Regions from separate parts of the Pantoea sp. BRR-3P genome, predicted to be linked through region 2. Evidence: predicted binding sites of a transcription regulator. Region 2 holds the regulator's gene; each other region holds the start of a gene.
The links. The regulator CRP, encoded in region 2, controls carbon source genes, mostly activating them, when cyclic AMP is high. The targets are predictions, from matches to a motif close to ATGTGANNNNNNTCACAT.

Region 1 (5,246 bases), 140 kb from region 2:
TACCAGCACTTTCACTGCCGTAACCTGCAGTGCCGCAGGAACCGCTGAGGCGGTGCTATTGAGGAAGGCCACCACGATCATGCCGATGATGCCGCAGGCAATCGCCATGCGTTTCGGGTTGTGCAACGTTTCCGCTACGTTGCGATTTTTCACCATCAAGGCGGCCGCGCCCCAGTTCGGCAGAATGCGGTGATCGACGTCCTGCGTGAAAGAACCTGCTGCGACGGATGATGCCCAGGCGTTAAAGAAGAAGCCGAGACCAAAGGAGAAGTGCGATGCCGGATCGCCTTCGCAGGAATTGAGTTCACCCAGGGTACGGAACGCGCCCATACCTTGGGTGGTTGGTGCGTGGAACATGCGCGCTGCGCCCGCTCCTACCCCAACGCCAACCAATCCGCCAATGATTAACGACTTAAACAAAATGATTAAAAACATGTTGTTGACCCTTTGTTGTCGTTTTTTTACCCAACACAGTGCGATGCCGGGCAGTTCTTTTAGGTCGCCGTAAATTCAACTTTCTCGGTGTCGATCACGGTGACGCTAACGGTAATTTCCAGCTCAACGCTGTAACTCCGTCGCTCGCGCGCGAGGAAAAAGAACAGAAACTTCTCCCTTCGCACGCTCTCCTGCGCGCGCAGCACCCGCACATCTATGGGTTCAATGCGCAACAGAATCTTTTGGCTGGTGCGCAGCACTTGCTGCTGCACCCTGCTCAGCGCATCGGCAAAGGCTTTTGCTTTACTCTCGCCTTTGCCCTGCACCTTTACCTGCATCTCGTATTGCTGTTTCATACTTAGCTGCCGTGTTTTTTATTCCAGGCCTGTACCAGCCGCTCACCCAGCTCTTCTTTATCCATAAAGCCGAAGCCCAGCACGGTGGCGCCTTCGTTGATGGCGGTAACGCCTTCATCGATAGAGCGCATGCCGTGTTTGGCTTTGTAACCATATTTGTTCTGCGCAGTGATGGCGCCAGCGCCGCCGCTGCCGCAGAAGGAGATGCCGAAGTCGGCATTTTCCGCTTTCATCACATCGCCCAGCTTCATGTCAGCAGCCACGCCCGGCACCACCACCGCACGGCCACCGGCTTTCTCAATACCCGCAGCCACTTTCTGACCTTTACCCAGACGATCGCCAATCACTACAGTTACCATGTTCATTTCCTCGCAATTCATGCTTCGTTCGATTTCGCCACTTCGATATGGACGGATAACAGCCAGGCTTCTTCTTTTGGCAGATTGCCAAATAGATCAACGACCTGCTGCGCCAGCGCCATGGTTTCTGGCGAGATATCTTCAAACAATTCAGCTTCAACATCCGGTAACGCTTCGCCAGTAAGCGATCGCGATGCCATAGCCCGTACATGTGACGCCAACATCTGCTGCTGAACGGCATTGGCCTCAATATGGTGCGCGGCGTAAATCGCCGCTATTTGGCTCATCACCTTATCCGCCAGTGCCTGAATTGCCTCCGGCGTGCTCTGTTTCAGTGGGACAGCTTCACTCCTCACCTTGTTACTCCTGTTTACAGCGGACAATTACAGATAATTCTTGTTGTTAAGAAAGTTACGCGTTCCTCTTAAAGCTGTTGAGACGCTTCTTTTCCACCTGGAAGTGGAAATAGCGCGGGCGAGTGTGCGCCAGATCTCAGGACGCACGAAGTGTGCGAAATGGGTCACAAAATGCGAAAAATGATGGATTTATGCGGGATAAAACGGAGAGGCGGCAGGAAACAATAAGGCCAGCCGCAGGGCTGGCCGGTTTATCAGCGGAATTTCTTATGGTTGGCGTTGCGAATATCTTCCAGTTTCTTCGCTTCGGTTTTGGCTTCGTCCAGTTTGTTGGCTTGCGCCAGCTGATCAACCACATCGATCTGTGCAATCAGTGAATCCAGACCGGCGTGAAAATCCTTAATCTGCGCGCTATCGGCCGGCTGCCCCTGCAGTTTTTCCGGCGTAGATTGCTTCGCATCCGTTGCCGCCTGACGCATCTTGCCCAGCGCGGTGTGCATTTCCTGCGCGTCAGAGGTTTTTTTCACCACGCTCAGACCATCCTTAAGCGTATCCATATCTTTTTCCAGATCGGCCGCAAATACGCTAGCCGAGGAGAACAACAGCGACAAAGACAACATTGCGATCAAATGCTTATTACGCATTGGTATTTCCTTTTATTATTGTCGGGCGAAAAAAAAAGCAGCCTCATGGGCTGCTTTCAGAAAGCGATGACTCTTATTGTCCGGCGATTTTCATCTCCGGCAGCAGCACCGAACCGCATTGTATATTGCTGCGCGTTTCAATGTCGTTACCGACAGTTACCATATTGAGCCACATATCCTTGAGGTTTCCGGCGATTGTGATCTCGCTCACAGGATATTGAATCTCACCGTTTTCGACCCAAAAACCTGACGCACCGCGGGAATAGTCCCCGGTCATGCCGTTGATGCTGGAACCCATCATCTCGGTTACCACTAAACCGGTGCCCATCTGCTTCAGCATGTCGTCAAAGCTGTGGCCCTGTCCGGCGATGCGCCAGTTGTGGATGCCGCCCGCGTGGCCGGTGCTCTGCAAGCCCAGCTTACGCGCCGAATAGCTGGTCAATAACCAGTTTTGCAACACGCCGTCTTTGATGATGTCTCGCGACTGGGTGCGCACGCCTTCGCTGTCGAACGGCGTGGAGGCCAGGCCTTTCAGCAGATGCGGATGTTCTTCAATCGTCAGCCACTCCGGCAGAATTTGCTTGCCGAGTGAATCCAGCAGGAAGGTGGATTTACGATAGACGCTGCTGCCGCTGATCATGCCAACCAAATGGCCAAACAGGCCAGTGGCGACTTCCGGCGCGAAGATAACAGGCGCTTTCATGGTGGAGAGCTTGCGCGGTGCCAAACGTGCCAGCACGCGACGCGCGCACTCTGCACCGACCCAATCCGCGCTTTTCAGATCGTCAAATGAACGGCCAATGGTGTACGCGTAATCGCGCTCCATATTGCCGTCCTGCTCCGCAATGACGCAGCTGGAGAGCGAATGGCGGCTCGAGCAATAGCTCTGCAACATGCCGTGGCTGTTACCGAAAACTTTAATGCCGACGTGGCTATTAAAACTGCCGCCTTCGGTATTGGTGATGCGCTTGTCGGCCTGCAATGAAGCCTGTTCCGCCTGCGCCGCCAGTTCGATCGCGCGATCGGCATCGATCTCCCATGGATGGTAGAGATCGAGATCCGGCGCTTCAAATGCCAGCAGTTCGGGATCGGCAGGGGCGCCAAAAGGATCAACCGAGGTGTAACGCGCAATATCGATCGCCGCCTGCACCGTGCGTTTGATCGCATCCGGGCTAAGATCGGTTGATGAAGCGCTGCCTTTGCGATTTTGATGGTAGACGGTGATGCCGAGCGCACCATCGCTGTTGAATTCGACGTTTTCCACTTCGCCATAGCGGGTGCTGACGCCGATGCCGGTGGTTTTCGTGACCGCCACTTCAGCGCCATCGGTGCTGGCTTTTGCCAATTCCAACGCCTGCGCGACAGCCTGTTCCAACACTTTACGTTGTTCTGCAACCTGAGTAGATACGTTCATCGACCTGCCGTCTAATCTTAAGTATGAATGAATTGAGTCTATCAGACTCAGAGAACAATTTCGCAGTCGCCCGATAAACTGGTAGGATTAGCCTCTTTTTTTTAGGGAGCCAAGAGATGACCAAGCAGCCCGAAGACTGGCTCGACGATGTGCCGGATAATAATGACGAAGAAGATGAAGAGATTATCTGGGTCAGCAAAAGCGAAATTAAACGCGATGCCGAAGAGCTGAAACGCCTTGGTGCCGAGTTAGTTGACCTGGGGAAAAACTCCCTCGACAAAATCCCCCTCGACGAACAGCTGCGCGACGCGATTGAACTGGCGCAGCGCATCAAGAAAGAAGGCCGTCGCCGTCAGCTGCAGCTGATTGGTAAGATGCTGCGCGCACGCGATGAAGATCCGATTCGTCAGGCGCTGGATAAGCTGAAGAACCGTCACAACCAGCAGGTTGCGCTGTTCCACAAGCTTGAGATTTTGCGCGATCGTTTGATCGAGCAGGGTGATGACGCGGTAGCCGAAGTGTTTAACCTCTACCCGCACGCCGATCGCCAGCAGCTGCGCAGCATGATCCGTAACGCGCAGAAAGAGAAAGCCACCAATAAGCCACCAAAATCTGCACGCCAGATTTTCCAGTATTTGCGCGAGCTGGCAGAAGCGTAAGTTTTCAGCGGACATGAAAAAGGTCGGCATGAATGCCGACCTTACGATGTGCCGTTATAGGGTGGCCATTGATGGCCACCGCTAAATCAGCGCCCTAACCGCTCCAGCAGTTTCTGGTGAATGCCACCAAACCCGCCGTTACTCATTACCAGAATCGAATCGCCTGGCTGGGCTTTTTTCGCCACCATCTCGACCAGCGTATCAATATCCGCGCTCCACTGCGCCGGTTGGATGCACGCTTCCGCCACATCGGAAACCTGCCACGGAATATGGTGCGGCTGGAACAGGAACACTTCATCTGCGCGCCCTAAAGAAGGCGCCAGCTCATTCTTACTCACGCCCATTTTCATGGTGTTGGAACGCGGCTCCAGTACCGCCAGAATGCGCGCCGTGCCGCCCACTTTGCTGCGCAGCGCCGCCAGCGTGGCCAGAATCGCCGTAGGGTGATGAGCAAAATCGTCATACACTTTGATGGCATTCACTTCACCGCGCAGTTCAAGACGACGACGGGCATTAATGAAGCTGCTCAGCGCTTCACCGGCATCCACCGGTTTCACACCGACATGGCGGGCAGCTGCAATCGCCATCAGACCATTATGCATGTTGTGTTCGCCAACCAGCGCCCAGTTCACTTCGCCCACTTTCTCGCCATCGAGCCAGATTTCCCAATGTGAGGAGTCAGGCGTGAGCTTTTTCGCCTGCCAGTGACCGTTATCACCCACGGTTTCCTGCTCACTCCAGCAGCCCATCGCCATCACCTGCTTGAGGTTGTTGTCGTGTTCCGGCAGCAGGATCTTGCCCTGGCCCGGCACGATGCGGATCAAGTGATGGAACTGCTTCTGGATCGCACGCAGATCGTCAAAGATATCGGCGTGATCGAATTCGAGGTTGTTGAGGATCAGCGTGCGCGGGCAGTAATGCACAAATTTGGAACGCTTGTCGAAGAACGCGCTGTCGTACTCATCCGCTTCGATGACGAAGAATGGACTTTTTCCTAATTTTGCCGAAACCTCAAAGTTTCCT
Region 2 (5,246 bases):
CTCAGGCATATGGCGCGCAGGTGGTACGCGCGCGGCAGGTGATGCACGGTAAAACCTCGCGCATTCAGCACAGCAATCAAGGCGTGTTCCGCAACCTGAATAATCCGCTGACCGTGACGCGCTATCATTCGCTGATTGTGGCGCGCGATACGCTGCCTGCAGACTTTGAAATTACCGCGTGGAGCCTGCGCGACGGCGAACCGGATGAGATCATGGGCTTCCGCCATCGCACCTTGCCGCTGGAAGGCGTGCAGTTTCACCCGGAAAGCATCCTCAGTGAACAAGGTCACCAGCTGCTGGCTAATTTCCTCAGCGCGTAACTTATATTTGCCATGGTGTGATTTTTTATGCATATTTTGTGATTATAATTTCACACTAGCTCAACAAATAACCCGATGAGGTCGTCAATGGCAGCGGAAAAACTAGCGGTAACCCGGGAAACGTTCGATAACGTAATTTTGCCTGTTTATGCACCTGCGCAGTTTGTGCCGGTTAAAGGCAAGGGCAGCCGAGTGTGGGATCAGCAGGGCAAAGAGTATATCGATTTCTCAGGCGGTATTGCGGTGACGGCATTGGGCCATTGTCATCCGGCGCTGGTGGAGACGCTGAAAACCCAGGGCGAAACGCTGTGGCACACCAGCAACGTGTTCACTAACGAACCGGCGCTGCGTCTGGCGAGTAAACTGATCGCTGCTACCTTTGCCGACCGCGTGTTTTTCGGTAACTCCGGCGCAGAAGCCAACGAAGCGGCCTTCAAGCTGGCGCGCTATTATGCCTGCAAAAAACACAGCCCATTCAAAAGCAAAATTATCGCTTTCCACAATGCGTTCCATGGCCGCACGCTGTTTACCGTGTCGGTTGGCGGGCAGCCGAAATATTCCGATGGCTTCGGGCCAAAACCGGCTGACATCGTGCATGTGCCGTTCAACGATCTCGACGCGGTAAAAGCGGTGATTGACGATCACACCTGCGCCATTGTGGTAGAACCGATTCAGGGCGAAGGCGGCGTGGTACCGGCTACGCAGGAATTTATGCAGGGCCTGCGTGCGTTGTGCGACGAACATAATGCGCTGCTGGTATTAGATGAAGTACAGAGCGGTATGGGCCGCAGCGGTAAGCTGTTCAGCTACGAGCATTACGGCATCAAGCCCGATATCCTGACCACCGCGAAAGCGCTGGGCGGCGGATTCCCGGTAAGCGCGATGTTGACCACCAATGACATTGCGGCAGTGATGGCGCCGGGCGTGCACGGCACCACATACGGCGGCAATCCGCTGGCCTGCGCGATTGCGGAAACCGCGCTGGATATCATCAATACTCCGGAAGTGCTGGAAGGTGTGGAAGCGCGCCGCCAGCAGTTTGTGGAAGCGCTGCAGGCCATCAACAGTAAATTCGCTATCTTCAGCGAGATTCGTGGCAAAGGTCTGCTGATAGGTGCCGCGCTGCAGCCGCAGTTCGCCAGCAAGGCGCGCGACATCCTCAATGCTTCTGCTGCGGAAGGGCTGATGATTCTCACCGCCGGGAGCGATGTGATTCGTTTAGTGCCGTCGCTGGTGATTGAGCCAACCGACATCGCCGAAGGCATGACGCGTTTCGCTACGGCGATTGAAAAGGTGCTGGCCGCTTAATCCGCTTTTGGGCGTAACGCCTTGAGCCAGCGGCCATGATGCGGTCGCTGGCTCCACGCCAGTGAAGAGATAGTGTGCATGACGTTAAGGTGCTGCAAAATCCGCTTCACGTGCTGTTCGACAATCGTTACCGGCCCTTCGTTAAGATTCTCCGGCGCTTCCAGAATATTGCTGTCGTTGCCCGGCCCGTCATACGCCAGCCGCTGCTGACAGCGCTGCAGCGCGATTTCACAGGATTGCAGATACCGTTCCGCCAGCTTCGACGTCAACATGGTGTGCTCGCGCGCGAGAATCGTCATGGCGTTGATGTGCTCAACGATAAACTGGCTGTGCGTCACCCACATGCGCATGTCTTGCAAATATTGCAGGTTGAAGCCGGGCTCGCTCGACGCCTGGTTCAGGGAGTTGAACAGCGCATTGTGCGCCTGATTGACCTTTATGCGCTGATAAGCCAGCTTTTCCGGCGCCTGTTCCGGTCCGAGCAGCAAGCGCAGTGCGTCCTGATAAGCTTCCAGCGCATCGTGCGCATTTTTACGCAGCAGCCCGCTTTGCCACTGTGGCCATAGCCAAATCATACCGGCGAAAGCAATCAAACAGCCCATTAGCGTGTCCATCATGCGCGGCAACAAGAATTGCGCGCCGTTGAGCGATAGCAGCTGCAGTGAATACACCGCGGTGACGGTGAAGCCAATCATCGACCAGCCGTAATATTTCCGCGTGATCAGATAGCTCGCCAGCGTGATGCCCAGCATAAATAGCAGAGTGATCGACTCCGGCACCGCCAGCCGCAGCGAGGCGGCGGCAATCAGCAAACCGGCAAAGGTGCCCAGCGCACGGTGCTGAATACGCACGCGCGTGGCGCTGTAGCCGTTCTGGCTGACGAACATGATGGTCATCAGAATCCAGTAAGGTTTAGGAATGTTGAAGAACAGCGCCAGTGCGCTACCAAACATCAGCATTACGGCAAAGCGGGCCGCGGTGCGTAACGCGGTAGATTTGAATGATAAATAGCTGCGCAACGCTGGCAATAGCGGTAAGCGGCGCTGACGATCGGCCATGAGATCGCGCGTGTAAAGCGGCTTCTGCGTGCGCAATACGCGGGCGATGCGGCTGAAGTGATAGAGGCAGAAGTTGCCAACCGGGTTATCCGGATGCTGACGGGCAATTTTCTCCAGCGCACCCAGCTGTTTCTCCATGTGAAAACGATCCGGCAGCTGATGATAGAGAATTGCATCAGCCAGCACGCGCAAACGTGCGGAGATGATTTTGGCGTTCCAGCGGATCACCGCTTCAGCGTGGCTCTCCTCCACCAGTTTCTGTACCTCTTCGGGCTGATGCAGACTGACCGAGATGTGTTCCTGCAAATCCAGCGCCACCTGGAAGGCGCGCGTCAGGCGCTTGTGACTGTTATCGCGGCTGGCCGACAGCATATGCATTTGCTGGTAACAGGTAGTGATGAGATCGACCGCTTTCTGCTGGCGCGCCAGCAGCGGCGGTAACGCTTTTTCCGGATCGGTCAGCTGTGTCAGTAAGGTGTATTTGGCATCGCAATAATCCGCCAGCTCGCGAAACAGCAGGCTGAGCGATTCACGCATCGGCTGCTCTTTCCACAGCCAGAACCAGAACCAGTTGAACAAGCCGTACCACAGCGTACCGCCAATATAGAGCAGCGGCGGCACCCATATCGGCATGCGCCCAACCAGGCTGAGCGTAAAGATAGCAGCGATTAAGGTGGCGGGCAGCAGGCGTGCATGCAGCGGGCCGATTTCGCCGGTCACGCCGATCAGCAGCGGCAGCGCCAGCAGGATCAACGGCAGCGGAATCTGGTAAGCGGTCAAAATTTGCATCAGGAAGCTGCCGGTGGCAAACAGCGAACCACCCACAATCAAGCGTTTGAAAAAGCGTTTGTGCGGCGTATCCAGACCCGCCATATTGCAGCAGGCAGGCACTAACGAGAACAGCAGACCTTTTTGCAGATCGCCAAACAGCCAGCCGAGAGCCACAGGCAGGCACAGCACCAGCGTTTGCCGCAGTGCATAGTTAACTTCAGGATGATAGATGATTCGGCGCCACATCAGCTCATCGCAAATAGAAACGGCGCGATGTTGCCATCACGCCGTGGGTGAGAAGAAATTAGCGGGTGCCGTAGACGACGATGGTTTTACCGTGTGCAGAGATCAGGTTCTGATCTTCCAGCATTTTCAGGATACGACCCACGGTTTCGCGTGAGCAGCCCACGATCTGACCAATCTCCTGACGGGTGATTTTAATTTGCATGCCGTCTGGGTGAGTCATCGCATCTGGCTGTTTAGCCAGATTAAGCAGCGTTTGCGCGATACGTCCTGTTACGTCAAGGAAAGCAAGGTTGCCCACTTTCTCTGATGTCACTTGCAGACGACGCGCCATTTGCGACGAAAGTCGCATTAAAATATCCGGGTTTACCTGAATCAGCTGACGGAATTTTTTGTAGGAAATTTCAGCCACTTCACAGGCAGACTTCGCACGCACCCAGGCACTACGTTCCTGGCCTTCTTCGAAAAGACCGAGTTCGCCGATGAAATCTCCCTGATTGAGGTAGGAGAGAATCATCTCTTTGCCTTCTTCATCTTTAATCAGTACCGCTACGGAACCTTTCACGATGTAGTACAGCGTTTCCGCTTTCTCACCCTGATGGATGAGCGTGCTTTTGGACGGATATTTGTGAATATGGCAATGGGACAGGAACCATTCGAGTGTAGGGTCTGTTTGCGGTTTGCCGAGAACCATTCGCTATTATCCTCTGTTGTAATCGTGCCCAAAATACAGGGGGCATTTTTTCCCTGTCAGGCGGTTTAATCGTCGAGCGTTTCCAGTAATGGAAAAATTATTCCGGGTCATTCTTAAGCTACGCTTTTGATTCTTCCCGCCTTCGTCTGTAACGACGAAAATATTTTCAGCACTGTTTGTAGCACAGCTTTTGCGAGCTGTCTTGTGTTGTCTCGCTTCAGCAAACGGGGGAATAGTCTGGATTGCTGTTTATCAGGTGAAAGCGTACTCTGGCGGCAAAACCGCCGCTTCAGGAGAAAGAATCATGCAGGCACGAGTGAAATGGGTGGAAGGTCTTACCTTTCTCGGAGAATCCTCATCCGGACATCAGGTGTTAATGGACGGGAATTCCGGTGATAAAGCGCCAAGTCCAATGGAGATGGTGTTAATGGCAGCAGGGGGTTGCAGCGCCATTGATGTGGTCTCGATTCTGCAAAAAGGGCGCAGCGATGTGGCCGATTGCGAAGTGAAACTCACCTCTGAACGCCGCGAAGAAGCACCGCGTATTTTTACCCACATCAACCTGCATTTTATTGTCAGCGGCAAAGCGTTGAGTGATAAGGCGGTTTCCCGCGCGGTTGATTTGTCAGCGGAAAAATATTGCTCGGTGGCGATCATGCTGGGCAAAGGCGTGGAAATCACCCATAGCTATGAAGTGATCGAACGTTAATGCTTCCAGGTGCGCATTAATGCGCACCCTACAAAACGCGCTCATTTCGTAGTGTCGCCATTAATGGCGACCTATCACTCTTATTCAATCCGCTTCCCTTCAATCAGTCGTTGCACCAGCGGCAGCATAATCAGCTCCATTGC
Region 3 (5,246 bases), 1.9 Mb from region 2:
CGATTTGTCTGTGCGTCGTGATTTCTCGGTCGCTAAGCCCATGCTGCTTGCGAATATTGCCTTTGCCGTGCTGGGCGGCACCATGTGGTATCTGCAATTCTTTTTCTACGCATGGGGCCACGCCAAAATCCCAGCGCAGTATGACTTCGTCAGCTGGATGCTGCATATGAGTCTTTACGTGCTGTGCGGCGGCTTGGTCGGATTGGTGCTGAAAGAGTGGAAATCGGTGGGGCAACGTCCAGTACGCGTCCTTTCTCTGGGTTGTGTGGTGATTATCATTGCCGCCAACATTGTGGGTTTAGGCATGGCGGCCTGATGAATAGCCTGATGCGCCAAATGGCGTGTCAGGCTTTGGCCTTTTCTGATAAGAGTTCTCGCTGCGGCAGGAAGCGCTGCCGCCAGGCACTCGGCGTTAATCCCGTTTCACGCGTAAACACCACCGAAAAGTAGTTGCTGTCATCAAAGCCACACCGCGCCGCCACTTCACTGATTAATCCCTCTTGCGTCCGTAACAGATATTTCGCCTGACAAAGCTGGAGCTGTCGTAAATAGTGCCCAACGGTCATCCCCGTTTGCTGACGAAAAAGCTGTTTTAATGCGCGTTCACTTAACTGATTCTGTTGACAAAAAAGGGATAAATCGAAGGGGCGACTGATGGCACCTTGCAGCGCCGACATCAGGAGATCAAGCTGTTCGCCTTCCGGCAGTGCCCAGGGGCGATCGGCTGCATAACCGTGCCGCCGCAAAATGAGCGCCAGCTGTAAAAACAGGGCTTCAGAGAGCTGTATCGAAAGTGAATCACTTTTACGGCTTTCGCGTTCTAGCTGACTAATTACGCCGCGAGCCAATGCCATACCGCGCGTGGTTAAGCGCCAGCAACCGGGAGAATTCTCTTCCTGTGGAGGCAGCAGCTGACTCCAGTCGAGGCCAAGGCGAAAGCGATCGCGACAGTAAAGTATATTGTCGAGCGCCAGATCGTTGACGCTGTCATAGCTGTGGCAATCATTGTCATGGATGTAAAACACATCGCCGCAGGTCACTAACCATGGACGATCGTTTAATACATGCAGGCCGTTGCCGCGCCAGACAATGACAATTTCACTGAACTCATGGCGATGTGGCGGAAAGGAGGGCTGCGGCATGCGCTCGGCCACGGCAATCGGCAGATTGGTGGCCGGGAAATAGTCTTCGCGCGTTAAGAGCAACGGCATGAGAAAACACTCCGGTTATAGCATCTGCTGGCGCTCCGCTCGGGGCGCGCAGCCAAATTCTCGCCGGAACAGCGTGGAGAAGTGGTTACTGTCACCAAACCCACACTGATAGGCGATGTCGGTAATGCGCATATCGCTATGACGCAGTAAATGCCGCGCCTGTAACAGGCGTAGCCGATTAAGGTAACGCTGTGGCGTATTGCCGGTTTGCTGCTTCATCTGACGGTGCAGGGTACGCAGCGACAACGAAAAACGATCGGCCAACGCATCCCACACAATATCTTCACTGTAGTGTTCATTGAGCCAGTCAAGCAACCGGTGCAAGCGTGCTTCCTGGTCCTGAGAGTGATCGTTGTGAGCCGCTTCGCGCAGCAGCACCAGCAGTTGCAGAAAGAGCTGTTCCTGGTGTGCGTGGCGTTCCAGCGACCAGCCACCCTGCTGCTTCATCTGCGTCACAATGTGCAACGCTTGCGCCATGACTTTGTGATTAATGCGCCAATGCGAAGCGTAGTTATCCTCTTCCTCACGAGGCAGCAACGCCTGCAACCCGGAAAGAAATCGAAATGAGGCCGGGCTACGGTAAAGCACATTGGTCAGGCACAAATTTTCGGTTTGCTCATACAGGTGGCGGTCGTGATCGCGAATAAAGCATACGCATCCGGCAGATAACGCCTGCGGCTGACCGTTAAACACATGAATACCTGAACCTTGCTCCACCAGCACAATTTCATGGAAATCATGATGATGTTCAGGAAACGCCTGCTGTGGCACGCGTGGCTCAATGGCGATGGCGTAATCCCCGGCTGGGAAGAAATCTGCGCTATGTAGAACAGTCATGGTTCGCCTCTCATTTGACTCAACTGCAGCCGAGTCTACGCAGGCGCCCCGCAGCTTACCTTGAATTTTGAACTGTGTGACGCAGGAAAATGGCTAATTTTTCAAGATCTCATCGGCGAATGACGGAAATGCGGCAAGGCTCACAACTCTCTACTTATCGGGTTATGTGAGCTTTCTCACGAACTTCTTTGTCCGTCTGCCAGCAGATATTACGGCCTGGCAGTAAGGGGAAGGTGGCCAAAAGCAGAGGTTTCTAATCTGTAGTCATCTCATTACAGGAAGAACACGCCATGAGTATGCGTAACATTGTTGCCATTGATTTAGGCGCATCCAGCGGGCGCGTGATGCTCGCACAATGGAGTTCAGCAAAGCAGCACATTAGCCTGCGCGAAGTCCGCCGCTTTACCAATCAGCGCGTACGCCGTGCCGACTATGATTGTTGGGATCTGGACCGACTGGAGCAGGAGATACGTCTCGGACTCGCCCAGCTAGACGACGAAGGCATCGTGCCAGACAGCATCGGCATTGATACCTGGGGCGTCGATCTGGTGCTGCTGGATGCCAACGGCGAGCGTGTCGGAGAGGCGGTTAGCTATCGTGACAAGCGCACGGAAGGGCAAATGGCGCAGGCCATCAACGACCTTGGCAAAGAAGCCATCTATCAACGTACGGGCATTCAGTTTCTCCCCATCAATACGCTCTATCAACTGCGTGCGCTGCATCAACAGCAGCCCGATTGGCAGGCACGAGTGCGCCATGCCTTAATGATTCCGGACTACCTGCATTATCGCCTTACCGGCCAGATGAACTGGGAATATACCAACGCCACAACGACGCAATTGCTCAATATCCAGAGCGGTGAGTGGGACCACGATTTACTGGCGTGGGCGGGTGTCCCTGCTGAGTGGTTTGGTAAACCGACGGCACCGGGAAATACCGTGGGATACTGGACCAGCGCCAGTGGCAACCATATTCCCGTGATTGCTGTCGCCACTCACGACACCGCCAGTGCGGTTCTGGCGACACCATTGATGCAGGATGATGCTGCCTACCTCAGTTCAGGCACCTGGTCACTGATAGGCATTGAGAGTTTGCAGCCTTGTGTCAGCAGCGCTGCGCTTAACGCCAACGTGACTAACGAAGGCGGAGCAGAAGGCTATCGTGTGTTGAAAAACATCATGGGCCTGTGGCTGCTGCAACGGATGTGCACGGAACTGCACATTACCGATCTCTGCTCACTGATCGATGATGCTGCACAAGAACCGCTGTGCCACGCCCTGATCAATCCCAACCACAGCCGCTTTATCAACCCTATCAGCATGGTCCAGGAGATCCAAAACGCCTGCGCCGAGCAGAATATGCCGGTGCCGCAAACGCCTGCCGCGCTAGCGCGCACCATTTTTGACAGCCTGGCACTGTTATATCGCCAGTCAATCAGTGAACTCGACCAGCTCCGCGCCACGCCGCTGCGGCAGCTGCATGTGGTGGGCGGTGGCAGCCAAAACCCGCTCCTGAACCAACTGTGTGCCGATGCTTGTCAGTTACCCGTATTGGCCGGCCCTATTGAAGCCTCAACGCTCGGCAACGTCGGTTGCCAGTTAATTGCGCTGGGGGAATTGCGTGACGTTAACGATTTACGCCGCTGCATCAGCCAAAACTTCCCGTTGAAAACATTTGAACCGCTAAAAAACAGTGCCTTTGCTGCCCATCAGGCACGCTTTGCGGCGCTGAGCCAACCTGCTAAGGAACTTGCATATGACTAAGCTGATTGAACAAGCCTATGAACTGGCTAAACAACGCTATGCCGCGATGGGCATAGATGTGGAACAGGTGATGGCGCAACTGGATGGCATTCCTGTCTCAATGCACTGCTGGCAGGGCGATGATGTACGCGGTTTTGAAAATCCGAACGGCGAGTTAACCGGCGGCATTCAGGCGACGGGCAACTATCCCGGCCGCGCCCGCAATGCGGACGAGCTGCGCGCTGATGTAGAAAAGGCGATGTCGCTTATTCCCGGCGCCAAACGCCTCAATCTGCACGCGATTTATCTGGAGAGCGATAAGCCGGTTGATCGTGATGCAATTGAGCCACAACATTTCAGCAACTGGGTGGAATGGGCTAAAACGCATAAGTTAGGTCTCGACTTCAATCCAAGCTGCTTCTCGCATCCGCTGAGCGCTGATGGTTTCACGCTGTCGCATGCAGATAAAGGTATTCGCCAGTTCTGGATCGATCACTGCAAAGCCAGCCGCCGCATTTCTGCCCACTTTGGCGAGCAGCTAGGTACGCCTTCGGTCATGAATATTTGGGTACCGGACGGAATGAAAGATCTCACCGTCGATCGATTAGCGCCACGTCAACGACTGGCCAGCGCACTTGATGAAGTTATCAGTGAAAAACTCAACCCAGCGCATCATATCGATGCCGTAGAGAGCAAACTATTTGGCATTGGGGCAGAGAGCTACACCGTGGGCTCCAATGAGTTCTGCCTCGGGTATGCCAGCAGCCGCCAAACCGCATTAACGCTCGATGCCGGGCACTTCCATCCTACCGAAGTGATTTCGGACAAAATATCCACCGCCATGCTTTACGTGCCGCGTCTGCTGCTGCATGTGAGCCGCCCAGTGCGTTGGGACAGCGATCACGTGGTCATTCTCGACGATGAAACGCAAGCCATCGCCACTGAAATTGCCCGCCACAAGCTGTTCGACAAAGTGCATATCGGCCTCGACTTCTTCGATGCTTCGATCAACCGCATCGCGGCATGGGTGATTGGGACGCGCAATGCCAAAAAAGCGCTGTTACGTGCGCTGCTTGAGCCAACCGATCAGTTACGTAAGCTGGAAATAGCAGGGGATTACACCGGCCGTCTGGCCATGCTGGAAGAACAGAAATCCTTGCCGTGGCAAGCGGTATGGGAAGCATGGTGCCTGCGCCACGATGTTCCTGCTGACGCCAGCTGGCTGAGCGAAGTCCGTCATTATGAACAACAAACACTGCGTTAACGTTAAGGGACACATCATGCAAAATATTCTCTCTTCCGCTTTTGTTCAGGGAATGGTTAAAGCGACCAGCGACATGTGGTTGAAGGGCTGGGATGAGCGTAACGGCGGTAACGTTACCCTGCGCTTGTTACCTGAGGAAGTTAAAGCTTACGCCAGTGATTTTTATACGGAGCCGCGCTGCATTGAGTTGAC
Region 4 (5,246 bases), 1.1 Mb from region 2:
GTCGCGCGTGTGGCATCCGACTGACTTAGCGTGCTGCCCTGAGATTCGGCCAGCACGGCCTGCTGAATAGTATCGAGCGCTTCATTGCTCATGTTCATTAAAATCAACGCGGCCTGTAACGGTGGCAAGCTTGGGTTAAAAGCGGCATTTTCCGCATAGCGGCCCGTAAAGGTTTTACCACTCTGGCTGCGAAGTGCTACGCCGCTGTAGCTCTGGCTGTAAGGTGCGTGACTGTGATTTGCGGCCTCAATGGCCGCTTGTTGCAATGCATCACCCTTTACGGCAAAACCATGATTGACCGGCGTTAACAAACGTTCGGTGATGTTCAAATCAGCGGGGCCAAACGCATCCGGCAGATAATCACCGAGCGTGCTCACGGCGCGTCCCGGCAAGCTAATGCGAATTGCGGTGCCGCTATTAAGCTCATTCATGAACTGGCGGCAATGGCCGCACGGCGTGTAGTTGACGGTAATTGCCGCTAATTTCTCTTCACCGCGTAGCCAGGCATGGGTAATCGCACTTTGCTCGGCATGTACCGTCTGCTGCAGCGGCGCGTGCAGGAACTCCATATTGGCCCCGAAATACCAATGGCCGCTAACGCCGCGAGAAATGGCGCCGACGTTGAAATTCGAAACGGTAGCCACAGCGCAACTTGCTGCCAGCGGCAACAGTGCCAGCGCCAGCGCATCATCATCCAGACCGGTAAGCTGTTTCAATTGCGCGATATCCTGAGGACGCAATACGCCATGGAAATCAGCCGCATCCAGCAGCGGCTGGATCGCCGTTTGTAGCGCTGCGGGCAGGGCAGAAAAAGCAGTAGAGAATCGTGGATGCATGATGTGATGACCTCAGTTTCGCGTTAGCGGCAATGCGCCGCCTGACGTTTTATATGTGATCCAAGTCGCTCTGACAATGCAAGCTGATTGGGTTGTTTCAACTTTGCGAGATCTCTCGCAAGTTTTAGCCAAACCAATGCATTAACAGGGGAAAAAGAAAGGGTGCCAGTAACGACGTAATGATGCCGCAGATCACCAGCGCTAAAGAGCTGAATGCGCCTTCCTGATAATCGATCTCTGCAGCACGCGCCGTACCTAACGCATGCGAAGCGTTACCAATCGCCAAACCTCGCGAGGATTTGCTCTTCACCTTAAACAGATTCAGCAACATATGACCAAATACCGCGCCCAGCACCCCGGCGATCAGCACGCAGATCGCACTAATAGCGGGAATACCGTGTAATGAAGCAGACACAGCCATCGCAATCGGCGTGGTAACCGATTTTGGCATGATAGTGGCGGCGATTTCTGGCGTCGCGCCCATCCACAGGGCAATGGCAGTGCCTGACACCATCGCTGTAATGCTGCCAATGAAACACACGCTGATAATGGTTTTCCAGCGTGCGCGAATTTGATGCATCTGCTCGTACAGCGGCAGGGCCAGCGCGACCACGGCGGGTTGCAGTAGCTGATTCAGCAGGCTGCTGCCAGCAAAATAGCGGGCATAGGGCATGTGGGTGATCAATAGGAGCGGAATGACAATCGCCATCGCAACCAACAAGGGATTGACGATGGAAATATTGATTTTCGCCGCCAGCTTGCGCGCCAGCAGATAGGCGATCACGGTCAGCGGTAGCGACCACCAGGCATCAGTCATGGTTTTTCTCCCGCGGACGCTGCATTCGTTCTGCGCTCAGGCCGACAATCAGCAAAACCAGGAAAGTGCTGACCATGCACGACACCACAATCGGCCCAAACTGGGCGGTGAGAATGTCGGTATAACCCATTACGCCTACGCTAATGGGAACAAACAGCAATGCCATGTAGCGAATCAGCAAATGACAGCCGGGTTTGACCCAGTCAACCGGCAGAATTTGCAGCGCCAGCAGTAGGAACAGCAGCAGCATGCCGATAATGCTACCGGGAATAGTGATTGGGAGCAGGGCAGATATCCCCATTCCGGCGTAAAGCGCCGCATAAATAATGATGAAGGCGCGCAGATAGCGCCAGCAGGCAGATAGCACGGAGGGCATGTCAGGCTCCTGTTTTCATGGCGCTTCATCATACGCATTAAGCGCTTAGCGTGCTAGCGATCACATTGGAATGTAGATTCCAGCTTTTTCATCGCGTTCTTTTCCTCTTCTGTGCAGGGTGTAGGGTGGACAAAAAATTCAGGGAGAGGGGAATGATGAAGGCTGTTACACGTCAGCGTGAACTGCGCAAAGCAATGCCAGAATCGGAGCATCAATTGTGGCATTTTTTACGTAACCGGAATTTGTGCGGAGTGAAGTTTCGGCGCCAGCATCCGATTGGACGCTATATTGTCGATTTCGCCTGTATTGAAAGGCTGTTAATCGTGGAGCTTGATGGCGGGCAACATAATGAAGATGCGGCAAAAATTTATGATGAACAACGAACGGCATTTTTACAGCGCAGTGGCTGGCGAGTGATTCGATTCTGGAATAATCAGGTTTTCGAGGAGTTTGATGCGGTGATGGATGAGATATATCGACAGCTGACGCTGCGGCCTGCGCCCTCACCCTAGCCCTCTCCCGCAAGCGGGCGAGGGAACCGTTTTAAGCGAGTATTTGATTCAATGCTCCAACCTAACCATTCCCTCTCCTGCAAGCGGGCGAGGGAACCGTTTTAAGCGAGTATTTGATTCAATGCTCCAACCTAACGATTCCCTCTCCCGCAAGCGGGCGAGGGAACCGTTTTAAGCGAATATTTGATTCAATGCTCCCACCTAACCATTCCCTCTCCCGCAAGCGTGCGAGGGACCGTTTTAAGCGAATATTTGATTCAATGCTCCCACCTAACCATTCCCTCTCCCGCAAGCGTGCGAGGGAATCGTTTTAAGTGAATATTTAATCAATGCTCCAACCTAACTATTCCCTCTCCCGCGCGCGGGAGAGGGCTAGGGTGAGGGAAAACAAAATATCCTACTTAACCGGCATTCCCGGTACTGCGCCGCTATCGACCGAAAGCACGAACAGGTCTTTTCCACCCGGGCCGGCTGACAGCACCATGCCTTCTGAAATACCGAAGCGCATTTTACGCGGCGCGAGGTTGGCGACGATGATGGTCATTTTGCCAACCAGCACGGAAGGGTCCGGATACGCCGCGCGAATACCAGAGAAGATCTGACGCTTCTCGCCGCCCACATCCAGCTCCAGACGCAGCAGCTTGTCAGAACCGTCTACCAACTCGGCTTTCTCAATCAGCGCCACACGCATATCGACCTTGGCGAAATCATCAATGGTGATGGTGTCACCAATTGGCGCATCGGCCAGCGGCCCGGTTGCTGCAGGCTTATTTGCCGCCGCCGCATCCTCTTTTGAGGCTTCAACCAGCGCCTCAACTTTGCTCATCTCGATACGGCCATACAGCGCTTTGAACGGTGCTACGTCGTGATCGAGCAGCGGTTGCGCAATCGCATCCCAGCTCAGTTCGCTCTGCAGGAAGGCTTCAGTACGCTCACTCAATGATGGCAGCACCGGCTTCAGCCAGGTCATCAGCACGCGGAACAGGTTGATGCCCATTGAGCAAATGGCTTGCAGATCGGCATCACGGCCCTCTTGTTTCGCTACCACCCACGGCGCCTGCTCATCGACATAGCGGTTAGCCAGATCGGCCAGCGCCATGATTTCACGAATCGCACGGTTAAATTCGCGGCTGGCCCAGGCTTCGCCAATCCTTTCAGAGGCATCAACAAAGGTCTGATACAGCGCCGGATCGGCCAGCTCGCTCGCCAGTTTGCCGCCAAAGCGTTTGGTCAGGAAGCCCGCGTTACGCGATGCCAGGTTAACCACTTTATTCACCACATCCGCATTCACGCGCTGCACGAAATCTTCCAGATTCAGGTCGATATCGTCGATGCGTGAGGAGAGCTTGGCCGCGTAGTAATAACGCAGGCTGTCGGCATCCAGATGCTGCAGCCAGGTGCTGGCTTTAATAAAGGTGCCGCGCGATTTCGACATCTTCGCGCCGTTTACCGTTACATAACCATGCACGAACAGGTTGGTTGGCTTGCGGAAGTTGCTGCCTTCCAGCATTGCCGGCCAGAACAGGCTGTGGAAATAGACGATATCTTTACCGATAAAGTGATACAGCTCGGTGGTAGAGTCTTTCTTCCAGAACTCGTCGAAATCGATATTGCCGCGCTTATCGCACAGGTTTTTAAATGAACCCATGTAGCCGATTGGCGCATCCAGCCAAACGTAGAAGTATTTGCCCGGCGCGCCTGGAATTTCGAAGCCAAAGTAAGGCGCATCGCGAGAGATATCCCACTGCTGTAACCCCGATTCGAACCACTCCTGCATTTTATTCGCCACCTGCTCCTGCAGCGCGCCTGAACGCGTCCACGCCTGCAGCATGGCGCTGAAGGACGGCAGATCGAAGAAGAAGTGTTCGGAATCACGCAGCACCGGCGTGGCGCCAGAAACCACCGATTTCGGGTCGATCAGCTCGGTTGGGCTGTAGGTCGCGCTGCACACTTCGCAGTTGTCGCCATATTGATCCGGTGATTTACATTTCGGGCAGGTGCCCTTGACGAAACGGTCCGGCAGGAACATGCCTTTCTCAGGATCGTACAGCTGCGAAATGGTACGGTTCTTAATAAAACCATTCTCTTTCAGACGACCATAAATCAGCTCGGACAGCTGACGGTTCTCATCGCTGTGCGTCGAGTGATAGTTGTCGTAGCCGATGTTGAAGCCGGCGAAATCGGTCTCGTGCTCTTGCTTCATTTCGGCAATCATCTGCTCTGGTGCCACACCCAACTGCTGCGCTTTCAGCATGATTGGCGTGCCATGGGCGTCGTCAGCACAGATGAAGTGAACCTGGTTGCCACGCATTCGCTGGTAACGGACCCAAATGTCAGCCTGAATGTGTTCAAGCATGTGACCGAGATGGATTGAACCGTTTGCGTACGGCAGTGCGCACGTTACCAGAATTTTTTTAGCGACTTGAGTCATGTTTGCGTAGCGTTCCGTTGAAGAAAAATCGGGTTTAGATGTTAACCGAAGCACTCTCTGGCGTAAACACGACAGGACATCCGCGTCACTTTTAGCGCCTATCTGATATTATTGAACAGACACCGCCGCAATCTGGCGAGATGAAAAAACAAGGAGTAGGGATGACTTCACAATCCCAGCAACATCATTCACCTGAAGCGCTGCGGGCCCTGGTCAGCGGCGTGCTGAGTGACTTTGAACATCCGACGCTGCAACACAACCTCACCACGCTGAA

Region 1: the regulator CRP is predicted to act here: its motif matches at 1,659-1,676, upstream of AAGR08_RS01500 (glycine dehydrogenase).
Region 3: the regulator CRP is predicted to act here: its motif matches at 2,177-2,194, upstream of rhaB (rhamnulokinase).
Region 4: the regulator CRP is predicted to act here: its motif matches at 890-907, upstream of cdd (cytidine deaminase).

The regions. Positions count from the first base shown of each region.
Region 1 is NZ_CP155066.1:297,865-303,110, reverse strand. It holds gene AAGR08_RS01515 (DUF4311 domain-containing protein) at 1-435, opposite strand, end outside; gene AAGR08_RS01510 (DUF4312 family protein) at 495-791, opposite strand; gene AAGR08_RS01505 (SFCGS family glycine-rich protein) at 794-1,150, opposite strand; gene AAGR08_RS01500 (glycine dehydrogenase) at 1,168-1,506, opposite strand; gene cybC (cytochrome b562) at 1,761-2,150, opposite strand; gene pmbA (metalloprotease PmbA) at 2,224-3,564, opposite strand; gene yjgA (ribosome biogenesis factor YjgA) at 3,681-4,223, shown strand; gene mpl (UDP-N-acetylmuramate:L-alanyl-gamma-D-glutamyl-meso-diaminopimelate ligase) at 4,310-5,246, opposite strand, start outside.
Region 2 is NZ_CP155066.1:152,957-158,202, forward strand. It holds gene AAGR08_RS00670 (aminodeoxychorismate synthase component II) at 1-320, shown strand, start outside; gene AAGR08_RS00675 (aspartate aminotransferase family protein) at 408-1,628, shown strand; gene AAGR08_RS00680 (YccS/YhfK family putative transporter) at 1,625-3,703, opposite strand; gene crp (cAMP-activated global transcriptional regulator CRP) at 3,762-4,394, opposite strand; gene AAGR08_RS00690 (OsmC family protein) at 4,699-5,103, shown strand; gene AAGR08_RS00695 (phosphoribulokinase) at 5,184-5,246, opposite strand, start outside.
Region 3 is NZ_CP155066.1:2,068,351-2,073,596, reverse strand. It holds gene rhaT (L-rhamnose/proton symporter RhaT) at 1-316, shown strand, start outside; gene rhaR (HTH-type transcriptional activator RhaR) at 345-1,211, opposite strand; gene rhaS (HTH-type transcriptional activator RhaS) at 1,227-2,048, opposite strand; gene rhaB (rhamnulokinase) at 2,339-3,811, shown strand; gene AAGR08_RS09540 (L-rhamnose isomerase) at 3,804-5,054, shown strand; gene rhaD (rhamnulose-1-phosphate aldolase) at 5,071-5,246, shown strand, end outside.
Region 4 is NZ_CP155066.1:1,246,743-1,251,988, forward strand. It holds gene cdd (cytidine deaminase) at 1-836, opposite strand, end outside; gene AAGR08_RS05705 (CidB/LrgB family autolysis modulator) at 961-1,653, opposite strand; gene AAGR08_RS05710 (CidA/LrgA family protein) at 1,646-2,029, opposite strand; gene AAGR08_RS05715 (DUF559 domain-containing protein) at 2,155-2,541, shown strand; gene metG (methionine--tRNA ligase) at 2,939-4,972, opposite strand; gene apbC (iron-sulfur cluster carrier protein ApbC) at 5,134-5,246, shown strand, end outside.